One region of the Kitasatospora sp. GP30 genome, then DNA from elsewhere that is predicted to be linked to it. Evidence: riboswitches for the same ligand, from Rfam matches in the RefSeq annotation. Region 1 holds a riboswitch; each other region holds the start of a gene.
What was found. Region 1 has a riboswitch for cyclic di-AMP ahead of P3T35_RS30055 (transglycosylase family protein). Riboswitches for the same ligand answer to the same signal wherever they lie in the genome.

Region 1 (7,027 bases):
GGCAGGCCGAGCGCGATCGCGGCCACCGAGGTGACCGTGCCGGCCAGGCCGACCAGGGTGGCCGCCTCGGTCAGCGGCACCGTCTCGGCGGCGAGGTTCAGCCCCTGCGCGATGTCCGCCTCGGCCGCCGCGATCTGGACCGAGGTCGGCACGTCGGAACCGGCGAAGTGGCGCTCCGTCAGCCGCACCGAGCCGATGTCCACCGAGCGCGCGGCCCGCACGGTCTCCCCGCCCAGCACGAACTCGGTGGAGCCGCCGCCCAGGTCGAAGACCAGGTACGGGGCCGCGACCGCGGTGCCGGCCAGGCCCTTGGTGGCACCGGCGAAGGAGAGCTGCGCCTCCTCGTCACCGGAGACCACCTCCGGGTCGACCCCGAGGATCGCCCGCACGCCCTTGGCGAACTCGGCGCTGTTCTCGGCGTCCCGGGTGGCGCTGGTGGCCACGAACCTGGTCCGCTCCGGGGCCACGCCGTACTCGGCGATCACCGCGGCGTACTCGCGGCAGGCCGCGAAGGTGCGCTCCAGCGCCTCGGGCGCCAACCGCCCGGTGCGGTCCACGTCCTGGCCGAGCCGCACCATCAGCAGCCGGCGGTCCAGGTCGACGGCATGCCCGGCCTGCGGGTCGATGTCGGCGATCAGCAGGCGGATCGAGTTGGTGCCGCAGTCGACCGCGGCCACCCGGATGCTGCTCACTGGCTCTCCCCTGGCTGCTCCGGACCGCCCTGCTCCGGACCGTCCTGCTCCGACTCGGCGGCGGCCCGCTTGGCGGCCCGCTCGGCCGTCTTGCGCTCCTTGGCGGCGATCACCCCGGCGTGGTCCTCGGCCTCCTCGCGCTGCCGCCGCAGCGCCTCGACGCCGGCCTGGATCTGCTCCTCGGTGACGCAGGAGCCCTTGCGCCACCACTCGGGCAGCATCGCCAGCGCCTCGTCACCCAGCGGGTTGACGCCCTCGCCGGCCGCCAGCGAGTGGCCGACCAGCACGTGCAGGCACTTCACCCGGTCCGGCATGCCACCGGCCGACGGGAAGCCCTCCAGCACCTCGATGGCGTCCCGGCGGGCGATGTAGTCCTCGTGCGCCTTCTGGTAGGCGGCCGCCAGCTCCGGGTCCTCGGCCAGCCGGGCGGTCTGCTCCTTCATCACGCCGTCCGCCTCCAGGGTGCCGATCAGCGAGGCGGCCTTGGGGCAGGTCAGGTAGTAGAGGGTGGGGAACGGCGTGCCGTCCGGCAGCCGGGGCGCGGTCTCCACCACATCGGGGTTGCCGCACGGGCAGCGGTGCGCGACGGCACGGGTACCGCGCGGCACCCGGCCGAGCTGGGCCGCCACGGCGGCGAGGTCGCGGTCCGCGACGGGCTGGTTCTCAGTACTCATGGCTCATCAGGTCTTCACGGAGCGGGGGCGGGGGAGGGTGAGGCGGCGGCGTCCACCGAGTTCCAGACGGTGGTGTACCAGGGGAGGGCCTTGGCGGCCGGCCCGGAGCCGGTGCCGGACGGCTGGGTGGCGCCGGGCCCCGGGGTGGGGTCGACGGCGGTGAACGGGGTCTCGCCGGGCATCGCGTAGTGCAGCCGCTGCCGGGCCTGGGCCTTGACGAACTCCGGGTCCTGCCAGCGGGCCTTCTCGGCGGTCAGCTGCTGCACCGCGTCCTTGGCCTGCTCGGCCTTGACCCGCTGGGCGGCGATCTCGTCCCGCTGGTTAATGAACTGACGTGCCGGATAGGCCAGGATCGCCACCAGCGAGCAGAGCACCAGCACCAGCACGGTGGCCCGGCTGGTGAACCGCGGCCGCCCCGGGAACTTCCACGCTGCCATGAACTCCTCGCCCCTCCGTCGCGCCGGTGCCCCGGCCCCACCCTAAGCGGTGGCGGCCGGGGCACCGGTCATTTGCCGAGTTCGTCAGCCCTCGAACTTGCTGGGCCTGTCACTCCGCGGAGCGACTGCGCTTGTTGCTCCGCGGAGCGACTGTGCTTGTTACTCCGCAGAGCGACTGTGCTTGTTACTCCGCAGAGCGGAAGCGCGGGAACGCGGCGCGGCCCGCGTACTCGGCGGCGTCGTCGAGGATCTCCTCGATGCGCAGCAGCTGGTTGTACTTGGCGACGCGGTCCGAGCGGGCCGGGGCACCGGTCTTGATCTGGCCGCAGTTGGTGGCGACGGCCAGGTCGGCGATGGTGACGTCCTCGGTCTCGCCCGAGCGGTGCGACATCACGCAGCGGTAGCCGTTGCGCTGGGCCAGCTCGACGGCGTCCAGGGTCTCGGTCAGCGAGCCGATCTGGTTCACCTTCACCAGCAGCGCGTTGGCGGTGCCGGTCTCGATGCCCCGGGCCAGGCGCTCCGGGTTGGTGACGAACAGGTCGTCACCGACCAGCTGGACCTTGCTGCCGAGCTTGTCGGTGATGGCCTTCCAGCCCTCCCAGTCCTCCTCGTTCAGCGGGTCCTCGATGGAGACCATCGGGTAGGAGTCGACCAGGTCGGCGTAGTAGTCGATCAGCTCGGCGGCCGACAGCGACTTGCCCTCGAACTGGTAGGCGCCGTCCTTGTAGAACTCGGAGGCGGCGACGTCCATGGCCAGCGCGATGTCCTTGCCCGGCACGTAGCCGGCCTGCTTGATGGCCTCGGTGATGAGGTCCAGCGCGGCGCGGTTGGTCTCCAGGCTCGGCGCGAAGCCGCCCTCGTCACCCAGGCCGGTGGACAGGCCGCGCTCCTTCAGCACCGCCTTGAGGGTGTGGTAGATCTCGGCACCCCAGCGCAGCGCCTCGGAGAACGACTCGGCGCCGATCGGCGCGATCATGAACTCCTGGATGTCCACGTTGGAGTCGGCGTGCGCGCCGCCGTTGAGGATGTTCATCAGCGGGACCGGCAGGACGTGCGCGTTCGGGCCGCCAAGGTAGCGGAAGAGCGGCAGGTCCGAGGCCTCGGAGGCGGCGTGCGCCACGGCCAGCGAGACGCCGAGGATGGCGTTGGCGCCGAGCGAGGACTTGTCCGGGGTGGCGTCCAGGTCGAGCATCGCCTGGTCGATCAGCCGCTGCTCGGTGGCGTCGTAGCCGACCAGCTCCGGGCCGATCTGCTCGATGACGGCGAGGACGGCCTTCTCCACGCCCTTGCCGCCGTAGCGGTTCTTGTCACCGTCACGCAGCTCCAGCGCCTCGAAGGCTCCGGTGGAGGCGCCGGACGGGACGGCGGCACGGCCGGTGCTGCCGTCGTCGAGGCCGACCTCGACCTCGACCGTGGGGTTGCCGCGGGAGTCGAGGATCTCGCGTGCGACGACGACATCGATGGACGGCACTATGCATCTCCTTGCGGAAGCGGTCCTGGGGACAGCGGGAGGACGGGGGCCTTACGACCAGAGCCTAACCGCACCGGCCCGACCGGAGACCGGGACCTGGCTCCCGTCTCACGGTGTGGTTCTGCTACCTGTCGGTAGTTCACCTGAATGCCCGTCCGCCCCGGACCGGGGCCGCCGCCGGCGCGACGGCCCCAGGGGCCGGGCGTCGGCGGGTCAGCCGAGGTGGAGCGTCTGGCCGGGGAAGATCAGGTTCGGGTCCTGGCCGACCGTCGTGTGATTGGCCTGGTAGACCGCCTGCCAGCCGCCGGCCACGTGCTGGACCTGGGCGATGGTGGAGAGCGTGTCGCCGGGCCGGACGGTGTACTCGTGGGCGCCGGTCATGGCGGGCTGGGCCGGCTGCGGGGCCGGCTTCGGCTGGGCCGGCTTCGGGGTCGACCGGTGCTGCGGGGCGGCCGACTTGGGCTGGGCCTGCTGCGGCTTGGCCTGCTGGGGCTGAGCCTGCTGGGGCTGGGCCGACCGCTCGGCGGACCGGGAGGCGGCCGCGCCGCCGCCGGGGTTCGCGGAGGCCGGGGCGCCGCCCTGGGTCAGCCCGGCCTTGACCGAGCAGACCGGCCAGGCGCCCGGCCCCTGCGAGGCCAGCACCCGCTCGGCGACCGCGATCTGCTGGTCCTTGCCGGCCAGGTCGGCCCGCGGGGCGTACTGGGTGCCGCCGTACGCGGCCCAGGTCGAGTTGGTGAACTGCAGCCCGCCGTAGAAGCCGTTGCCGGTGTTGATCGACCAGTTGCTGGTGCTCTCGCAGTTCGCCACGCCGTCCCACACGGAGACCGGGGCGGCGTGCGCGCCGGTCGCGGTGAGCAGCGGCATCGCAACTCCCGCGCCTGCCACGCCGGCTACGGCGATGGCCTTCTCGGCGGTGGTACGGCGACGATGGCGGCCGGTGCCAAACAGCATTGAGACGTCCCTCTCCGCACGCCTGCGAGGTGAGCTGTCGGGTTCGGACCGGTGAGGTTGGCCCGGCCGCCCGCTCGGATCGCTCCGGCGGTCGGCTTCACCCCTAGCCGTGGGAGACGGCAGAAAAACCTGGGTCCCCCGCCCCTGCCCCCTGGTGGTCAGGTGTCCCGGCGACGCGATGGGCAGGATTCGGCGTACTCGCGTGCGGGGTTCGCCTACGCGAACTCCTGGGAGGGTAAGCAGATCTACTGACCAATCACAAGCTCATATCGCCCACATCACGCGGAAATTACGGTGCGTCATGCATCGCCTACCAACCGGTCAGATTTGACCGATTTGATCCGTATTCAGACCATCACTGCACCAATGCTTCCGACGCGCCGTCAGGGCGGCGGGAGTTCGCGCACACTCAGTTCTCGACCGCGTCCGCGGGCCTTTCGGGCGTGAACGAAACCGGCAGTTCGCGCAGTCCGCGCATGATCAGACCGCCGCGCCAGCGCAACTCCCCCGGCTCGGCGGCGAGTCGCAGGTCCGGCAGCCGGGTCAGCAGCGTGGCCAGCGCCCGCTGCCCCTCCAACCGGGCCAGCGGCGCGCCGATGCAGTAGTGGATGCCGTGCCCGAACCCCAGGTGCGGATTGTCCCGACGGGCCAGGTCCATGGTGTCCGGCTGGTCGAACCTGGCCGGATCGCGATCGGCCGCGGCCAGCACCACCAGCACCGGATCGCCGACCGGGATGTCCACCCCGCCGATGCTCAGCGGCGAGGTGGCGAACCGCCAGGTGGCCAGCTCCACCGGGCCGTCGTAGCGCAGCAGTTCCTCGACCGCGGTGGTCAGCAGCCCGGTCTCGCCGGCCGCCACCGAGGCCTGCAGGCGGGCCCGCTGCTCCGGGTGGTTCAGCAGCGCGAAGACGCCGTTGCCGATCAGGTTGACGGTCGTCTCGAAGCCTGCGAACAGCAGGATGAAGGCCATGGCGGCGGCCTCGTTCTCGGTCAGGTGCTCGCCGTGGTCGCTCGCCCGGATCAGACCGGAGATCAGGTCCTCGCCCAACTCCCCCCGCTTGCGGTGGATCAGCTCCAGCAGGTAGGCGCGCATCTTCTTGACCGCCCGGGCCACGCCGCCGCGCGGACCGCCGCCGTGACGGATCATCATCCCGGCCCAGTCCCGGAAGTCGTCCTGGTCCTCGGCCGGCACCCCCAGCAGGTCGCAGATCGCGTAGATCGGCAGCGGGAAAGCGAACTCATGGATCAGGTCGGCCGAGCCGCGCGCCGCGAAGGTGTCGATCAGCCGGTCGGTCAGGCGCTGCACCTGGGGCTCGAACTCGGCCACCCGGCGCGGGGTGAACGCCTTGGAGACCAGCCGCCGCAGCCGGGTGTGGTCCGGCGGGTCGATGTTCAGCAGGTGGGTCATCAGATCGGCCTGCCGCTCCCCCGGGATGCCGACCCGACCGGTGCGGTGCGCCTGCTCACTGTGGTGCGCCGGGTTCTTGGAGAGCCGGCCGTCGGCCAGCGCCTGCCGGGCGTCCGCATACCGCGTCACCAGCCAGGCGTCCACCCCGCTGGGCAGCGTGGTGCGGTGCACCGGGGCGTGCTCCCGCAGCCAGGCGTACGCCGGGTAGGGATCGGCGGCGAACTCCCAGGTGAACAGGGGCGGCATCGGGGCGGGCGGCTGGTTGGGCATGTCTTGACCGTATCCGTTCCCAAGTGGGAGTGAGTCTGGTCACCTGCCGGGTAATCCCTGTTGCGGAGGGTCAGGCGAAGCCTACGATCCCCGATTACATGGGTGGGCCACAGTGCGGTGGTGCCCACGGAGAGGAGTCAGGCCATGCGAGTAGCCGGGCAAGTGGTGGTCATCGCGGTGCTCGACGGCGGCGACGGCGACGCGCCGGCCCGCCGGTTCGCCGCAGCGGGAGCCACCGGTCTGCTGCTGGCGCACCCCCGGGTCGGCGTCGCCGAGGACCTGGCCGCCGCCCTGGACCGCACCGGCTGCCCGGTGATCGGCGTCTCCTCGGACATCCACCAGCCCAGCGACATCGCCGCCCTGGTCGACACCTGTGAGAAGCACCTGGGCCGGATCGACCTGTTCTGCGTGGCCGGCCCGGACGGCGAGCGGATCGTCACCCTGGCCGACCTCCCCGGCGACCTGGACCGGCTGGCCGAGCTGCTCTACCCGCTGAGCGAGGCGATCGGCGAACTGCTGCCGCCGCAGCGGGAGCCGGTCAGGCCCACCGCGGCCTGACCCGCCCCGCTCAGTCGGCCAGGCCCTCCGCGGCCCGCACGGCCGCCCGGTAGCCGCGCGCGGCGCGCCGCAGCGCCGCGTCCGGATCCACCCTCGCGTCGTGCGCCCGCTGCACCACGGCCAGCAGCAGGGCGCCCGCGCTCTCCTCGGTCAGCTCGGCCGGCAGCTCGTAGGGCGCGTCCGGCACCCCGGTGAAGTCCGCGCGCCGCACCCGGGAGACCAGCTTGGCCGCGTACGCCAGCGCCGGCAGCCCGCTCGGCACGCCGTCCAGCACCGACTCCCGGTCCTGCTTCTCGGCCGCCTTGAGCGCCTCCCAGTTGGCCTCCACCTGGTCCGTGGTCTCGGCGTCCGAGTCGGCGAAGACGTGCGGGTGACGGTAGACCAGCTTGTCCACGATGTCCCCGGCCACGTCGTCGATGGAGAACGGGTCCTCGGCGTGCTCCTCACCGATCCGGGAGTGGAAGAAGACCTGCAGCAGCACATCGCCGAGCTCCTCGCGCAGCGTCGCCCGGTCGCCCTCCTCGATCGCCTCGACCAGCTCGTAGGCCTCCTCGACCAGGTACTTC
Region 2 (7,027 bases), on a different contig from region 1:
TCGCCCGCTACGGCCTGCCCTGGGAGTTGGGGCAGCCGCCGGAGGGCGGCAGTCCCGGTCGGCCGGACTGGGCACACCTGGCCTCCGGCTGACCGGGTCGCCGGGTCAGCTCTCGGCCAGGATCGAGGTCAGCAGGTCGGTGGTCTTCTCCGGGGTGAGGCTGTCCACGCAGAGCCGTTCCATCACCTGCACGTAGGCGTCCACGTCGTCCCGCTTGTCCAGGTAGAGCGCGCTGGTCAGCTGCTCCAGGTAGACCACGTCGGCGAGGTCCTGCTCGGGGAAGCGCAGGATGCTGAAGGCGCCGCTCTCCCCGGCGTGCGCCCCGAACCGGAACGGCATCACCTGGATCACCACATTGGGCCGCTCGGCGATGTCGATCAGGTACTGGAGCTGGCCGCGCATCACCTTCGGTCCGCCGACCGGCCGGCGCAGCGCCGCCTCGTCGATCACCGCCCACAGCCGCGGGCCCTGGCCCTCCGCCAGCAGCTTCTGGCGGCGCAGCCGCAGGCCGACCAGGCGCTCGACCTCCTCCTCGCTGAGCGCCGGGCTGCTCTGGGTGAAGACGGCGCGGGCGTAGGTCTCGGACTGCAGCAGGCCGGGGATGAACTGCACCTCGTAGGTGCGGATCAGCGAGGCGGCCTCCTCCAGGCCCACATAGGTCTGGAACCAGCCCGGCAGCACATCGCTGAAACTGTGCCACCAGCCGGACTTGTTGGCCTCGCGGACCAGGCCGAGCAGCGACTCGCGCTCCTCGCCGTCGGTCACGCCGTAGAGGGTCAGCAGGTCCGCGACGTCGCGCTCCTTGAAGCTGACCCGCCCGAGTTCCATCCGGCTGATCTTCGACTCGGAGGCGCGGATGGCATAGCCGGCGTCCTCGCGGGTGACGCCGCGGGCCTCCCGCAGCCTGCGCAGCTGGGAGCCCAGGAGGATCCGGCGCACCATCGAACCGCCGCCGGGCTGCACTGTGGTCATGCCGTTGGAACCTCCGACTCAGGAAATCAGCGCACAGTCTGCCATCATCCGGCCGCTCACAGTGCCTGTACCAGTACAAGGATCTACCAATTTTGCATCAGCACGTCCATCGGCACATCCATCGGCACGTACGGATGCACGTGCATCCGGCGTCTGCATATGCCAATAGTGCGACTGCACGTGAATCGACTCTTGCATCCGCCGTGAGCACAGAGCACGATGGTGCACGTGCAGTTGCACGCCCCCTGTGACAGTCCCGCGGGCTTCGTCGTCGACCCCATGCATCCGGTCGAGGCGGTGGCGAAGCGGCCGAGCGAGTCGGAGGTGACCGGCATGACCCCGCCGGGTCCAGCCGTGTCCGCCCCCTTATGGGAGGAGCTCTTCATGGGCACCGGTACGGCGCTTGCCATCGACCCTGACGTGGTCACCTGCACGCTCCCCCCTCGTTATGACGCGGTGAAGACCGCCCGCGACTTCACCAGAACCTCCCTGCAGCGCTGGGGCCTTGGCGACATGTTCGACGATGTCGCCCTGGTCGCCTCGGAGTTGGTCACCAACGCGCTGCGGCACGCGATCGGCCAGCCGACCGCTGCGGACCTGCCGGGGCAGCAGCCGTTCCCGATCCAGCCGGGCCCGGTCGACGGCCGGCTGCCGATCCGGATCAGCCTGGTCCACCGGGGGGACCAACTGGTCTGTGCCGTCAGCGATCCGAGCTGCCAGGGGCCGGTCACCCGGGAGGCCGACTTCGTGGCCGAGTCAGGCCGGGGGCTGCACCTGGTCGACTCGTTCAGCTGCTCCTGGGGCTGGCACCCGCTGGCCTCCGGGACCGGCAAGGTGGTCTGGGCCGTCTTCCAGGCCGAGGGGGCACCGACTTCCCTGCCCTCCATGGCGGTTGACGCTGCGTCGATCGGACGTCACCGCCGCTCAGCCTGACGGGCCTCATCCGCCCGACCGAACGCCGCGCCGTCGCGCGGCGTTTCGCGTTCCCGGGCCCAACCCGCGGGCCCAGCCTGCGATTGCCAGAGCGAGTAGCCGAACCGCGCGGCCGAACTGCGCAGCCGACCCGGGGGCCCAACCGACAAGGGGCGCCGAGGACATGCGAAACGCCGCCGCAGACTCCCCTGTGCCGCGGCGGCGCCCAGTCCGATCGCTTGGCCCGGCAAGCGGCCTGACGGTGGCTCAGGGATCAGGCGACCAGGTGGTCGAACTCCCCGTCCTTGACGCCCAGCAGCAGCGCCTCGATCTCGTCCCGGGTGTAGATGAGGGCCGGGCCGTCCGGGAAGCGCGAGTTGCGCATGGCGACGGCGCCACCATCGAGGGCCGCCAGCTCCACGCAGTTGCCCTTGGAGTTGCTGTGGCGACTCTTCTGCCAGACCACGCCTTCGAGGTCTGCCGCGGGCATGCCGTTGTACGTGTGGTGCATCGAATTCTCCCAAGAGCTGGAGTGCTCATAGCGCTCGGCGCCCGACCGCTCCGGCCGCCGGCCGCCTCCGGCTCGTACGGGCAGGGCGAATGCCTTACTTGTCGTGATGATAACGCTAATGCACGTGCATCGGCATGCGATTTTGCGCGTGCACCGTCAGGAACTTGATGTGACAAACCCTCGCCAAACCGACACAATCCGCCAGACAGAACTGGACATTTGAGGGTGATTCAGCTCTTCGATCGTCACCCCGTGTCAGGGGACGTCCACGACTCTCTGACCGGTTCAGCCATTGACAGGCCCATTCCACGGTCGAGTTCGCATCCGAACCCTCACACTCCGTCACATCAATGGAACGAGAGGCCGGTTTTCCGGACGCCGGGCCTTGCCATCGGCGGAGCGGAGCCGGGCGGCGGGCAATCGACCGGCAGCCCGATGCGGACTGATCACGCGTATGTCCTACGATTCTGCGCCATGAGCACTGCAGCCATCCCGGGCGCACAACTGCCCGTCCGCACGCCAGGCTCCCGAGCACGGGGGCGCCACCGCCGTCCCGAGCGCCCCGAGGTCCCGGTCGGCGCGGCGCCGCTGGTCCTCGCGGTGCCGGCCGAGGCGACGCCCGAGGCGGTGGCGGTGGTGGACGAGCTGATCTCGGTGATCCGCGGCGAACAGCCCGGCATCGAAATGCTGGCCGGCTGGCTGCCGACCACGGCCGCCGAGCCGGCGGCCCAGGAGGAGCGGGACGAGCAGGACGCTCCCCAAACGCAGCCGGGCCACACCGCCCCCACCGTCGCCGACCTGGTGGCCCGGGCCGCCGAGCTGGGCCTGCCCGCCCCGGTGCTGGTGCCGCTCGCCACCGGACCCCATGACTTCCTGGCCGGGCTGCACCAGCTCGCCGCCGAGACCGGGGCGCAGGTGACCGAGCCGCTCGGCCCGCACCCGCTGCTGGCCGAGGCGGTGCACGTGCGGCTCTCCGAGGCCGGTCTGGCCCGCGCCGACCGTGCCCGCCTGTTCGCCATCGCCACGGCCGCCGACGGCGTGGTGCTGACCACGGTGGGCGGCGAGGAGGCCGCCGCGGCGGCCGGCGTCACCGGCGTGCTGCTCGCGGCCCGGCTGGCGGTGCCGGTGGTGGCCGCCGCCCTGGACGTGCCCGGCTCGGTGGCCGGCGCCGTCGAGCACCTGCGGGCCACCGGCTCGCAGCGGCCCGCCCTGGCCCCGCTGGTGATCGGCCCGGAGGTGAGCGGCGAGGCGCTGCTGGCCGCCGCCGAGGAGACCGGCTGCCCGAGCGCCGCGCCGATCGGCGCCTACCCGACGGTCGGTCAGCTGATCGCCTCGGTGTACCTGGCCGCGCTGCCCGAGCCCGCCGAGCCCGAGCCGGTCGCGGAGGGCCCGCGGCTCCCCGCACAGGCCGCTGGAGAGGCTTCCGAGGAGGCCTGAGCCCCCGCAGTCCGGCCGGCCCCGTTCGCGTCCCCTGGGACGCGGGCGGGGCCTTTCACATGCACGGACACCCACCGACGCCCACCGGCCTCCGCTGGTCTCCGCTGGCAGGGGCTCAGTTCGGGGCCATGCCTTCACAGGGTTCGTCAATCTGCCCACATCTGTCCGTTTTGACCCTTCTAGCACCCCGTCAGGCCACCGGTCTCGAATTGGTAACGAGTACCTGTCAGAGCACCTTCAAGTCCCTTGGAAGTTGCCGGGAAAGCCTCCCGCGAGGGCCTCGGATTTTGAATGGCCCATCAGCCTGAAAGGGCGGCAACTTCGCTGGCGAACAACCCAGTTGCCGGTCCGCGACCCAACGCCCCATCAGCTACCGCCACATGGCGATCTTGAAGGTCGAGTGAACACTGTGTGATGTCACTCACAGCTGTTTGCGATTCCTTCTTATGTCTGTCTAACGTGCTCCCCGTTCGTGGTCACACGGACCCAGCAGACCGGACGCCGAGTCCTGCCACCGACCCTGCTGGCGGCGCGAAAACGCAACCACGGCAGGAGCGGGGGACCCAGGTAAGCCGCCCCGGGAGACCGGGGCTTGGGGTGAAGCCGTGCACGCACGGCCGGGCAACTCCAGCCCGAATCCGACAGCTCACCTCGTAGGCGTAGGAGAGGAACGCGTCTTCATGCTGCCCACGACTGGCACGAACCGTCCGTCCCGCAACGCCAAGCGCGCGATTGCCGCCACCGGCCTGCTCGGCCTGGGCCTGGCCCTGCCGTGCATCACCGCCACCACCGCCTCCGCCGCGCCGGTCTCGGTCTGGGACAAGGTCGCTGCCTGCGAGAGCACCAACAACTGGAGCATCAACACCGGCAACGGCTTCTACGGCGGCCTGCAGTTCACCTCCTCCACCTGGGCGGCCTACGGCGGCACCCAGTACGCCCCGCAGGCCAACCTGGCCACCAAGGACCAGCAGATCGCCGTCGCCGAGAAGGTGCTCGCCGACCAGGGCCCCGGCGCCTGGCCGGTCTGCTCCATCCAGGCGGGCCTGACCGCCGGCGGCGCCCCGGCGCAGGTCGACACCAGCGCGGGCAGCACCAGCAGCACCCCGGCCCCGGCCGCCCCGGCCGCCCCGGCCGCCCCCGCGCAGCAGCAGGCTCCGGCGCCGCAGGCCGCCCCGGCGCAGCACGCCGACCACCAGACCTACACCGTGGTGCCCGGCGACTGGCTGTCCACCATCGCCCAGAAGCACAACGTGGACGGCGGCTGGCAGAAGCTCTACGACCTCAACAAGTCGGTGCTGACCCAGGGCCCGAACTGGATCTACCCGGGCGAGAAGCTCGAGCTGGGCACGGTCGCCGTGGCCACCCCCGCGGCGCCCGCCAAGAACGCTGACGACTCCTCGGACGCCGCCACCCCGGCCCCGGCTTCGGTCCCGGCCCGCACCACCAGCCTGCAGAGCAGTTCCACCAGCGCCCAGAGCGCCACCGGTGCCTTCGCCGCCGCGATCAGCTTCGCGGAGTCCAAGGTCGGCCAGGCCTACGTCTGGGGCGGCAGCAGCAACGGCGGTTGGGACTGCTCCGGCCTGACCCAGGCCGCGATGGCCCAGGCCGGCGTCTCCATCCCGCGCATCGCCGCCGACCAGGCCGCCGCCTCCACCCGGGTGTCGCTGGACAGCCTGCAGCCGGGCGACCTGCTCTTCTGGTCCAGCAACGGCACCGCCTCCGGTGTCTACCACGTGGGCCTGTACGTGGGCGGCGGCAAGTTCGTGGAGGCCGCCAACCCGAGCGCCGGCGTGAAGTTCGAGACCATCTCGAACTACACCCCGGACTTCGCCGGCCGGGTCTGACCCGCCGCACCAGCGGCAGGCGCTGAGCCGCCGCGCACCGAAAGCAGCCGAGGGCCGCCTCCCGCACGTGGGGCGGCCCTCGGCCGTTCCCCGGTCGGGCCCTGGCCGGGTACGGCGCCACAGGGCATGCTGAGGGCTCCGGCAGACCCGAGGAGAACCCGTGCCCAAGCCCAAGGTGACCGTCAGCCTGGACGCCGATCTGGCCATCGACGTGATGATGCTCAGCGGCGCCGGCAACCCGCAGGACGCGGTCGAACTGATCGTCCGTGACTACCTGGCGCGCTCCCGGCGCACCGAGGCCCGCACCGGCGAGGCCGACGATGCCGGCCGGTTCACCCACGAGCGGCGCAGCGACGCCGAGAGCGGCTGACCGGCCGACCAGCTGACCGGCCGCCCGCGAAACGCGAAGTGCCGCCGACCCCGAAGGGCCGGCGGCACCCGCTGAGCGGCGCTGAGATGGACTCTTATCGCGGCCGGGCTCCGGTGGAGCCGCGCATGACCAGCTCCGGCTGGAACATGAACTCGGTCCGCTGGGTGGACTGGCCGCCGACCTCCTCGAGGAGCGCGTCCACCGCGGCGGTGGCCATCGCCTCCACCGGCTGGCGGATGGTGGTGAGCGGCGGCTCGGTGAAGGCGATCAGCGGCGAATCGTCGAATCCCACCACCGAGACGTCCCCCGGCACGCTCAGCCCGCGCTGGCGCACCGCCCGGATCGCGCCCAGCGCCATCATGTCGCTGCCGCAGACGATCGCGGTGCAGCCCTGGTCGAGCAGCGCGCCGGCGGCCGCGTGCCCGCCCTCCACGCTGAACAGGGTGGAGTGCACCAGCTGCTCGGCCTCCTCGGCGGCGACCCCGAGCACCGACCGCATCGCGGCGGTGAAGCCCTCGATCTTGCGCTGCACCGGCACGAAGCGGCGCTGCCCGACCGCCAGGCCGATCCGCTCGTGTCCGAGCTCGGCCAGGTGCTGCACCGCCATCCACATCGCGGCCCGGTCGTCCGGCGAGATGAACGGCGCGGCGATCTTCTCGCTGTAGCCGTTGATCAGCACGAACGGCACCTGGCGGCCCGTCAGTTTGGCGTACCGGTCGTGGTCGGCGGTGGTGTCGGCATGCAGCCCGGAGACGAAGACGATGCCCGCGACCTGGCGGTCCACCAGCATCTCGACCAGTTCGTCCTCGGTGGAGCCGCCGGGGGTCTGGGTGCAGAGCACCGGGGTGTAGCCGTGCCGGCTGAGCACCTGCTCGATCACCTGGGCCAGTGCCGGGAAGATCGGGTTGCTCAGCTCCGGGGTGATCAGCCCGATCAGCCCGGCGCTGCGCTGGCGCAGCCGGGTCGGCCGCTCGTAGCCGA
Region 3 (7,027 bases), on a different contig from region 1:
GCCTGCCCGGCAAGGCCCCGCAGATCACCCATCTCACCACCTCCGCCTCCTACTTGGCCGCCCTGGTGGCCCAGGCCGAGCGCGGCGGCTGGCGCAGTGAGGACTTCGGACTGCGGCGGATCAGCATCGGCGGCGAAGTGCTCTCCACGCCGCTGCGGGAGCGGGCCGCCGCCACCCTGGGCGGCCAGGTGGCCAATTCCTATCTGATGACCGAGCTGGTGCCCGCCGGCGCGGCCCCGTGCTCGCAGGGGCATCTGCACCACGGCACCGAGTTCGGCCACCTGGAGGTGCTGGATCCGCAGAGCTGGGAGCCGACCGCGCCCGGCGCCGTCGGCATGGTGGTGCACACGCCGTACGTTCCGTACCGGGAGTGCACCCTGCTGCTGCGCTACGCCACCGGCGACCTGGTCCGGCTGCCCGCCGAGGGGCCCGACTGCGAGCTGGCCGAGCTGCCGGCCACCTCGGACGTCGTCGGCCGCTGGAGTGGCCCGCTCAGTGCCGTCCTGCCCACCCGGGACCTGCTCGACCTGCTGGAGGCCGAACCCGACGTGCCACTGCCCACCAGATACGCACTGACCGACGATCCCGGCGGCGCGGTGCTGCACGTGCTGGTCCGCCGGCTGCCGTCGGCCGCCCTGCTCGGGCGCCTGGAGGACGGCGCCACCGCCGCCGGCCTGCCGCTGGCCGCGATCCGGCTGTACGACGACCGCGAGGCCATGCCGCCCACCGTCCCGCTCCGCGCCGATCTGCGCGAGCACGGCTTCGCGGACCTCGGCCCGTCGCCGAGCCGCCCGACCCGCCTGGCCGGCCGCTCATGAACACCACCGCCCTGGCCGCGCTCAGCGGCGTCACCGCCGTCGCGATCGCCCTCGCCCTGGGCTATCTGGCCCGGATCCGGATCCCCCGACCGCCCGTCGGCGTCTACACGGCCGGGGACGTCGCCGTGGTCTGCGTCGGCGTGGTGCTGGCTCCGCTGCTGGATCTCGCGCTGCCGACTCCCGTGGTGGTGACGGTCTTCGGCGTGGTGCTGGGCACCGCCGTGCAGTTCACCCTCGCCCCGGTGCTCGGCGGCCGCTGGGCCTGGCTGCCGGCCGCCGCCGCGGTCGGCACCACCCTCGCCCTGCACGCCTCCCCCACCGGGGTGCTCGCCGCCACCGACGCGCTGCTGCTGATCGCGGTCGTCGGGGTGGCCAACCTGTGGGTGCAGAGCGGCATGCGGGCCGCCCATGTCGCCGCGCTCGCGGCCGTGTTGGCGGTCTACGACCTGGTGGCCACCACGCTCACCTCGGTCACCCTGCGGTTCGCCGCCGAGGTGCAGGGGCAGCCGTTCGCCCCGCAACTGGCTCTCACCCGCGGCGCGTTGCCGGTCTCGCTGGGCCTGGGAGACCTGCTGCTCCTGGTGCTCTTCCCCCTCGCCGCCGCCAAGGCGTACGGCCGCCGGGCCGCACTGCTGGCCGCCGCGGTGGGGCTGGCCGTGGTCAGCGCGGTCAGCGCGCTCTTCGCAACCCACGTCCTGACCACCGGCTTTCCGCTGCTCGCCGCGCTCGGCCCGCTGATCGTGGCGCAGCAGCTGTACTGGCGGCAGCGCTGCGGGCGGGAGCGCAGCTGGGCCGAGTGGCGGTCCGGCGCCCGCGAGCCCGCCCCGCCGCCGGTCAACCCGGCCGAGGCGGCGCTGCGTGCCACCGGCGCGCCCGGCCTGCCCGAGGACTGCTGGCTGGCGGTGCGCGACGACCGGGTGGTGGGCGTCGGCGCCACCCCGGGCCGGGCCCGCCGCGACGCCCGCCGCCTCGGGCGGACGCCGACGGCGGTGCGCCAGCGATGAGTTGACGTCACGTCAGATTGCGCTCCACCAGGCTCAACAATCGTGCCAGCTCCGCCTGTTCGGCCGCCGAGAGGCCCCCCAGGGTCAACTCCTCCAGCTCGCCCCAGATCTCGCCGACCTGCTCGCACAACGCCTGCGCCGCCGCCGTCGGTGCCACGATGACGGCGCGGCGATCGGTCGCGCTGCGACTGCGGCGCACGAAGCCGGACTGCTCCAGTCGCTGCACCATCCTGGTCACCGTGGAGGCGTCCAGGCCCAGCTGCTCGATCAACTCGCCCTGCGGCAGCGGCCCGCGATCCCAGAGCAGCATCATCAGCAGCTCCTGCCCGGCATGCAGACCGGAGCGGCGCAGCAAGCGCTCGGCCGCGGCGCGATGCAGGCGGGAGACCCGGGCGATCGCATGACTTGTGGTGTCTCGTATGGCAGGCACTTGATGATTGTACGCCCAATCGCCTGATGTGAATCCTTGCTACTCCCCTTGCCAACGCAGAGGCTTGGGGATTTACTTGGCCGTACAAGCAATGGCCGTACAAGCAATGGCCGTACAAGCAATTGGCCGCGAGGGGCCACAAGCCGGACTCCGGCAGACGAAGGGGGAGCCAGTCATGCGCGCCATCAGTGCGAGTGTGCGAGCCAACGACCCGCAGCGCGGCGACCGGATCGCGTTGGACCGAGCGGCGATCTGGGCCGGCCTGGTCCGCAAGGCGGAGAACGCCGTGCCGTTCGTGGCCGCGATGGACGAGTGCCGGGTGCTGGAGCGGACGGCGAACGGCCTGGTCCGCGAGGTGGTCTTCCACGGCGAGCGGGTGCGCGAGACGGTGGTCTTCGAGCCCATGACCCGGGTCAGCTTCTACCGCGACGACGAGCAGGCCCGCTGGGTGATCCACAACGACATCGAGGAAGGCGCCGACGGTGAGCTGCTGCTCACTTTCCGGGCCGAGCTGGACCTCGGCGGCGGCTCCGATGAGGACGCCGCGGCGGACCGGATGCACGCGGGTTATGTGAAGGCGATCGAGACCACGCTCGCCCTCAGCCGCGAGGCGCTGGGCTGAGGGCGGGGGCGCACGAGGCGCTCGGCTGAGCCCTGGGGGCACGAGGCACTCGGGCACGTGGCACTCGGGCACGAGGTGCTCGGCTCCCAGGGCCGCGCGCCGGGGTGCCGCCGTCCGCGCCGGGGGCGGTCGGCGGCACCCCGGTCCGTCAGCGTCAGGGCGTCTGCCCGTAGAGCCGCTCGACCCGCAGCGTCAGCAGCCGGCGGCGCTCCTCGACCATCGCGGCGCGGTACTCCGCCCAGTCGGGGTGCTCACCGCTGCCGGCCCGGTAGTAGTCGACCAGCTGCGCCACCGTGTCGTCATCCGGCGCCTGGGCGACCGGCGTCAGCTCGGCCGTGCCTTCCGCGACCGCCCAGGTGAAGAAGTCCGGGCTGGTCACATGGAGGCTGACGCGCGGGTCACGGGCCGCGTTCTTGGCCTTGGCGCGATCCGCGGTGACCGAGACCCGGATCAAGTCCCGCTCCGGATCGTAGACATAGAAGATATTGGACAACTGCGGGCGCCCGTCCCGCTTGATGGTGACCAGCACACCACGCTTCCCCGATGCGAACAGCTCACGCATCCTGGCTTCGTCGGCCATCAGACCTCTCCTCCGCTCCTAGACATGAACTCGACACAGACTCGACACGAACCGGACAGCAACCAGCGGGTCGACCTCGGGCATCAACGATCCACGCGACCTCCGCCGTCCCAGTACATCCTGCACAGCATGACCAAGACTCCACGTGATGAGCGTGTGATGTCCACGATGCGGGGTTGTTACCACCATGATGATCCGTCTAGTCTGCCTGCCAGCTGGCATCTGCCGGCACCCATGCGCGGCACGCCTAGTCCTGCCCACCGCGCCCGGGATCCTGACCACCACACCACGTCAGGGCAGGAGCGGGGGACCCAGGTTCAGTGCCGTCCCGCGCGGCTAGGGGTGAAGCCGCCCACCGGATCCGTCCGGTCAGGCGGCCGGGCCAACCTCCCGGCCCGAACCCGACAGCTCACCTCGCAGGCGTGCGGAGAGGAAACAGACCCATGGTCTTCACCGGCCCTGGCCGCCATCGCCGCCCGACCCAGACCGAACGGGCCGTCGCGGCGGCCACCGTGGCGGGCGCGGGGCTGGCGCTGCCGCTGCTCGCCGCCACCGGCGCGCACGCCGCCCCGGCCAGCACCTGGGACGCCGTCGCCCAGTGCGAGACCGGCAGCAACTGGACCATGGACACCGGCAACGGCTACTACGGCGGCCTCCACCTCACCCAGCGCCAGTGGGACCACTACGGCGGCGACGAGTACGGCGCTGAGCCCTCGCACGCCACCAGCCAGCAGCAGATCGAGGTGGCCGAGGCGCTGTTCGAGGACCAGGGGCCGGGCACCTGGGGGCAGTGCGCGGTCACGGCCGGTCTGACGACGCCGGGCAACTCGCAGGGCGGGCCTGGCGCGCCCGGTACGCCCGGTACGCCCAGCGCTCCCGGTACGCCCAGCGCGCCGGGTGCTCCGACGACTCCCCCGGCGAGCGCGCCGAGCGCTGCCCCGAGCACGCCCGCCACGCCGGGCACGCCAGGCGCCCCGACATCCCCGGCCGCGCCCGGTCTTCCCGGCCTGCCCGGCGCACCTGCCGCACCTGGTACTTCGGCGGCCCCGCCCGCGTGGACGAACCCCGCAGCGCCCGCGAGCCCGGCCACCCCGGCGCCCGGCGCACCCGGCAACGCCGTCCCGAGCGCCCCGGCAGCCCCGAGCACCCCTGCCACTGCGGGCGCCCCGACGGCCGGCGCCGCCCCCAGCACCCCGGCCCAGGCCGGCACCCCCGCCCCGGCAGCCCCCAGCACCGCCGCGGCGCCCACCGGGCCGTCCGCCGCCGTACCGGCGCCCGCTGTGCCCGCCGCGCCCCCGCAGCAGACCGGCACGCCGCAGCCCGTGCCGCCCGGCACCCAGGCGCCCGGCACGCCCACGACCGCGCAGCCCGCCGCCGGCGGCTACACGGTGCAGCCCGGCGACTGCCTCTCGGAGATCGCCTCCACCCACCACCTGGACGGCTGGCAGCAGTTCTACCAGCACAACGCCGACGTGGTCGGTGCCAACCCGAACCTGATCCTCCCGGGCCAGCACCTCCAGTTCCCCTGATCGGCTTCCTCTGATCACCTTGTTCTGATCACCTTGTTCTGATCATCTGACGGGCCGTGGGCCGTGGGCCGTGCGAGTGCACTCCCCACGGCCCGTCACAATGGAGTCATGTCCCGACGCACCGCCGCGAAGCCAGCCGCTCAGCCCACCACCTGCCCCTGCGGTCTGCCCGCCGCCTACGCCGACTGCTGCGGCAAGCTGCACCGCGGCCTCGCCCAGGCCGCCACCGCCGAGCAGCTGATGCGCTCGCGCTACAGCGCCTTCGCGGTCCGGGACATCGCCTATCTGCTCCGCAGTTGGCACCCCGACACCCGCCCGGCCGAGCTCGACCTCGACCCCGGGCTCAGCTGGGAGCGGCTGGAGATCCTGGGCAGCACCGAGGGCGGCCCGTTCCACACCGCCGGCACAGTGGAGTTCCGCGCCCACTTCCGCGAACGCGGCCGGTCCGGCAGTCTGCACGAGAACAGCCGCTTCGTCCGCCACGACGGCGCCTGGGTCTACCTGGACGGCGACCACTCCGAGGACTGAGCACAGACCACCGCCGAAAGGATCCGCGATGGCCCAACTGCCGCTCGCCGACCATCTGCGTACCCTCCCGCACGGCATCGTGTTCGCCGCCGTGCACTTCACCGACGGCGACGGCCACCCGCTGCTGCTGAAGTCCGTCTACGACCCGGACGTGTGGCAATTCGCCGGGGGCAACCTGGAGTTCGGCAGCGACCCGTGGGACAGCGCCCGCCGGGAGGTCCGCGAGGAGACCGGTCTGCTGCTGCCGGCCCAGCCTGCCCCGCCGCTGCTCGCCCTGCTCTTCGTGGCGGCCGCGGGCGAGTGGCCGTTCAAGGTCGGGGTGGTCTTCGACGGCGGCACCCTCACGGCCGAGCAGTTGGCCGGCCTCGCCCTCGACCCGGCCGAGCACACCGAGTTCGCCGTCCGCCCACTCACCGAGTGGCGCACCGAGCTCACCCCGGCCCGACTCGCCCTGGTCGAGGCCGTCGCCCGCGCCCGGGACACCGGCCGGGCCGCCTACCTGCACCTCCCGCAGCAGCGGACCGGCAACTAGGGCCGCCCCCGCCGGAGCGGACCAGGTGGACGCCCGCCGGCAGCGCGTTGAGCCGGAGCGCCCGGCGCGCGCTGCAACGCCGGCCTGCTGCGCCCGAGCGCCGGCGCGGTGTCCCGCTGCCTGTCTGGCCGTGCTTCCGGCCACACAGGGGTCGGTTCGGGCCGGCTCTGCGGAAACGTGGGTCCCGGCTGCCGGGCCTGGACTTCAGCTGGCACACGTGGCTCCGCCGCTTCCGGGCGAAGGCGCCCGTAAAGGGCACGTGGACGCTGCCCGGGCACGGATGCATGGTCCTGAAACTGGAGAACATCCCTGTTTCCGAGGGTGAGGGCCTGGTCCTCGTGGAGATCCGTGAGAGGTCCCGCGACGGCGACCACGCCGCCGGGTGGCATGACTACAAGCAGTTCAACGAGGACGCCTGGCTCATTCACACCGACGACGGCCAGGTGTCGATCAACGGCGACTTGCGGGTCCACGGAGCGTTCCTCGGGCGACTGACGGCACGGTGCGACGGCCGCCCGGCAAGACCATGGGTCCGACGGGGCGGCCGTCGGCAGGGGGCAGCCACAGGCGGAAGGCAGGGTGGGCACGGAGCGGCGATCGCGACGAGAGTCCGGTGCTCGGGTATCTCGCCGCGCAGCTCTAGCCTGCCTCGCCCGCCCGGTCCCGGCTGCCCATCAGCTTCTCGGTGAGCGCCTGCCGCTTGGCGAACACCTCGGTCCGGCGCTCGGTCATCTGCCTCAGCGCGTCCTTGCGTTCGCGCTTGGCGAGCCGGTCGACGTAGAGCCGGCCTTCGAGGTGGTCGGCCTCGTGCTGCAGGCAGCGCGCGAAGTATCCGAACCCCTCGATGGTGAGCGGCTTTCCGTCCTTGTCGTAGCCGTGCATCACGGTGTGCGCCGGCCTGGCGACGTCCATCGTCGCGCCGGGGACGGAGAGGCAGCCCTCGACGTCTTCGACCAGCCGGCGCCCGCGTGCGGCCGTGTCCTC

Region 2: linked by a shared signal. The riboswitch ahead of P3T35_RS32170 (transglycosylase family protein) and the one ahead of P3T35_RS30055 (transglycosylase family protein) in region 1 are both predicted to bind cyclic di-AMP.
Region 3: linked by a shared signal. The riboswitch ahead of P3T35_RS23295 (transglycosylase family protein) and the one ahead of P3T35_RS30055 (transglycosylase family protein) in region 1 are both predicted to bind cyclic di-AMP.

What each region holds. Positions count from the first base shown of each region.
Region 1 covers NZ_JARZAH010000030.1:77,473-84,499, forward strand. Annotated here, with positions in the region: gene P3T35_RS30035 (Ppx/GppA phosphatase family protein) at 1-692, opposite strand, end outside; gene P3T35_RS30040 (DUF501 domain-containing protein) at 689-1,366, opposite strand; gene P3T35_RS30045 (septum formation initiator family protein) at 1,381-1,803, opposite strand; gene eno (phosphopyruvate hydratase) at 1,988-3,274, opposite strand; gene P3T35_RS30055 (transglycosylase family protein) at 3,488-4,225, opposite strand; cyclic di-AMP (ydaO/yuaA leader) riboswitch at 4,231-4,430, opposite strand; gene P3T35_RS30060 (cytochrome P450) at 4,635-5,903, opposite strand; gene P3T35_RS30065 (SDR family NAD(P)-dependent oxidoreductase) at 6,048-6,461, shown strand; gene P3T35_RS30070 (MazG family protein) at 6,472-7,027, opposite strand, start outside.
Region 2 covers NZ_JARZAH010000035.1:65,278-72,304, reverse strand. Annotated here, with positions in the region: gene P3T35_RS32195 (TetR/AcrR family transcriptional regulator) at 1-92, shown strand, start outside; gene P3T35_RS32190 (helix-turn-helix transcriptional regulator) at 106-972, opposite strand; gene P3T35_RS32185 (ATP-binding protein) at 1,201-1,905, shown strand; gene P3T35_RS32180 (DUF397 domain-containing protein) at 2,159-2,395, opposite strand; gene P3T35_RS32175 (hypothetical protein) at 2,870-3,832, shown strand; cyclic di-AMP (ydaO/yuaA leader) riboswitch at 4,361-4,505, shown strand; gene P3T35_RS32170 (transglycosylase family protein) at 4,513-5,676, shown strand; gene P3T35_RS32165 (hypothetical protein) at 5,837-6,046, shown strand; gene P3T35_RS32160 (LacI family DNA-binding transcriptional regulator) at 6,141-7,027, opposite strand, start outside.
Region 3 covers NZ_JARZAH010000018.1:15,672-22,698, forward strand. Annotated here, with positions in the region: gene P3T35_RS23270 (AMP-binding protein) at 1-818, shown strand, start outside; gene P3T35_RS23275 (hypothetical protein) at 815-1,822, shown strand; gene P3T35_RS23280 (MarR family transcriptional regulator) at 1,830-2,252, opposite strand; gene P3T35_RS23285 (SRPBCC family protein) at 2,428-2,874, shown strand; gene P3T35_RS23290 (PPOX class F420-dependent oxidoreductase) at 3,029-3,454, opposite strand; cyclic di-AMP (ydaO/yuaA leader) riboswitch at 3,729-3,891, shown strand; gene P3T35_RS23295 (transglycosylase family protein) at 3,898-4,983, shown strand; gene P3T35_RS23300 (YchJ family metal-binding protein) at 5,092-5,511, shown strand; gene P3T35_RS23305 (NUDIX hydrolase) at 5,540-6,043, shown strand; gene def (peptide deformylase) at 6,683-7,027, opposite strand, start outside.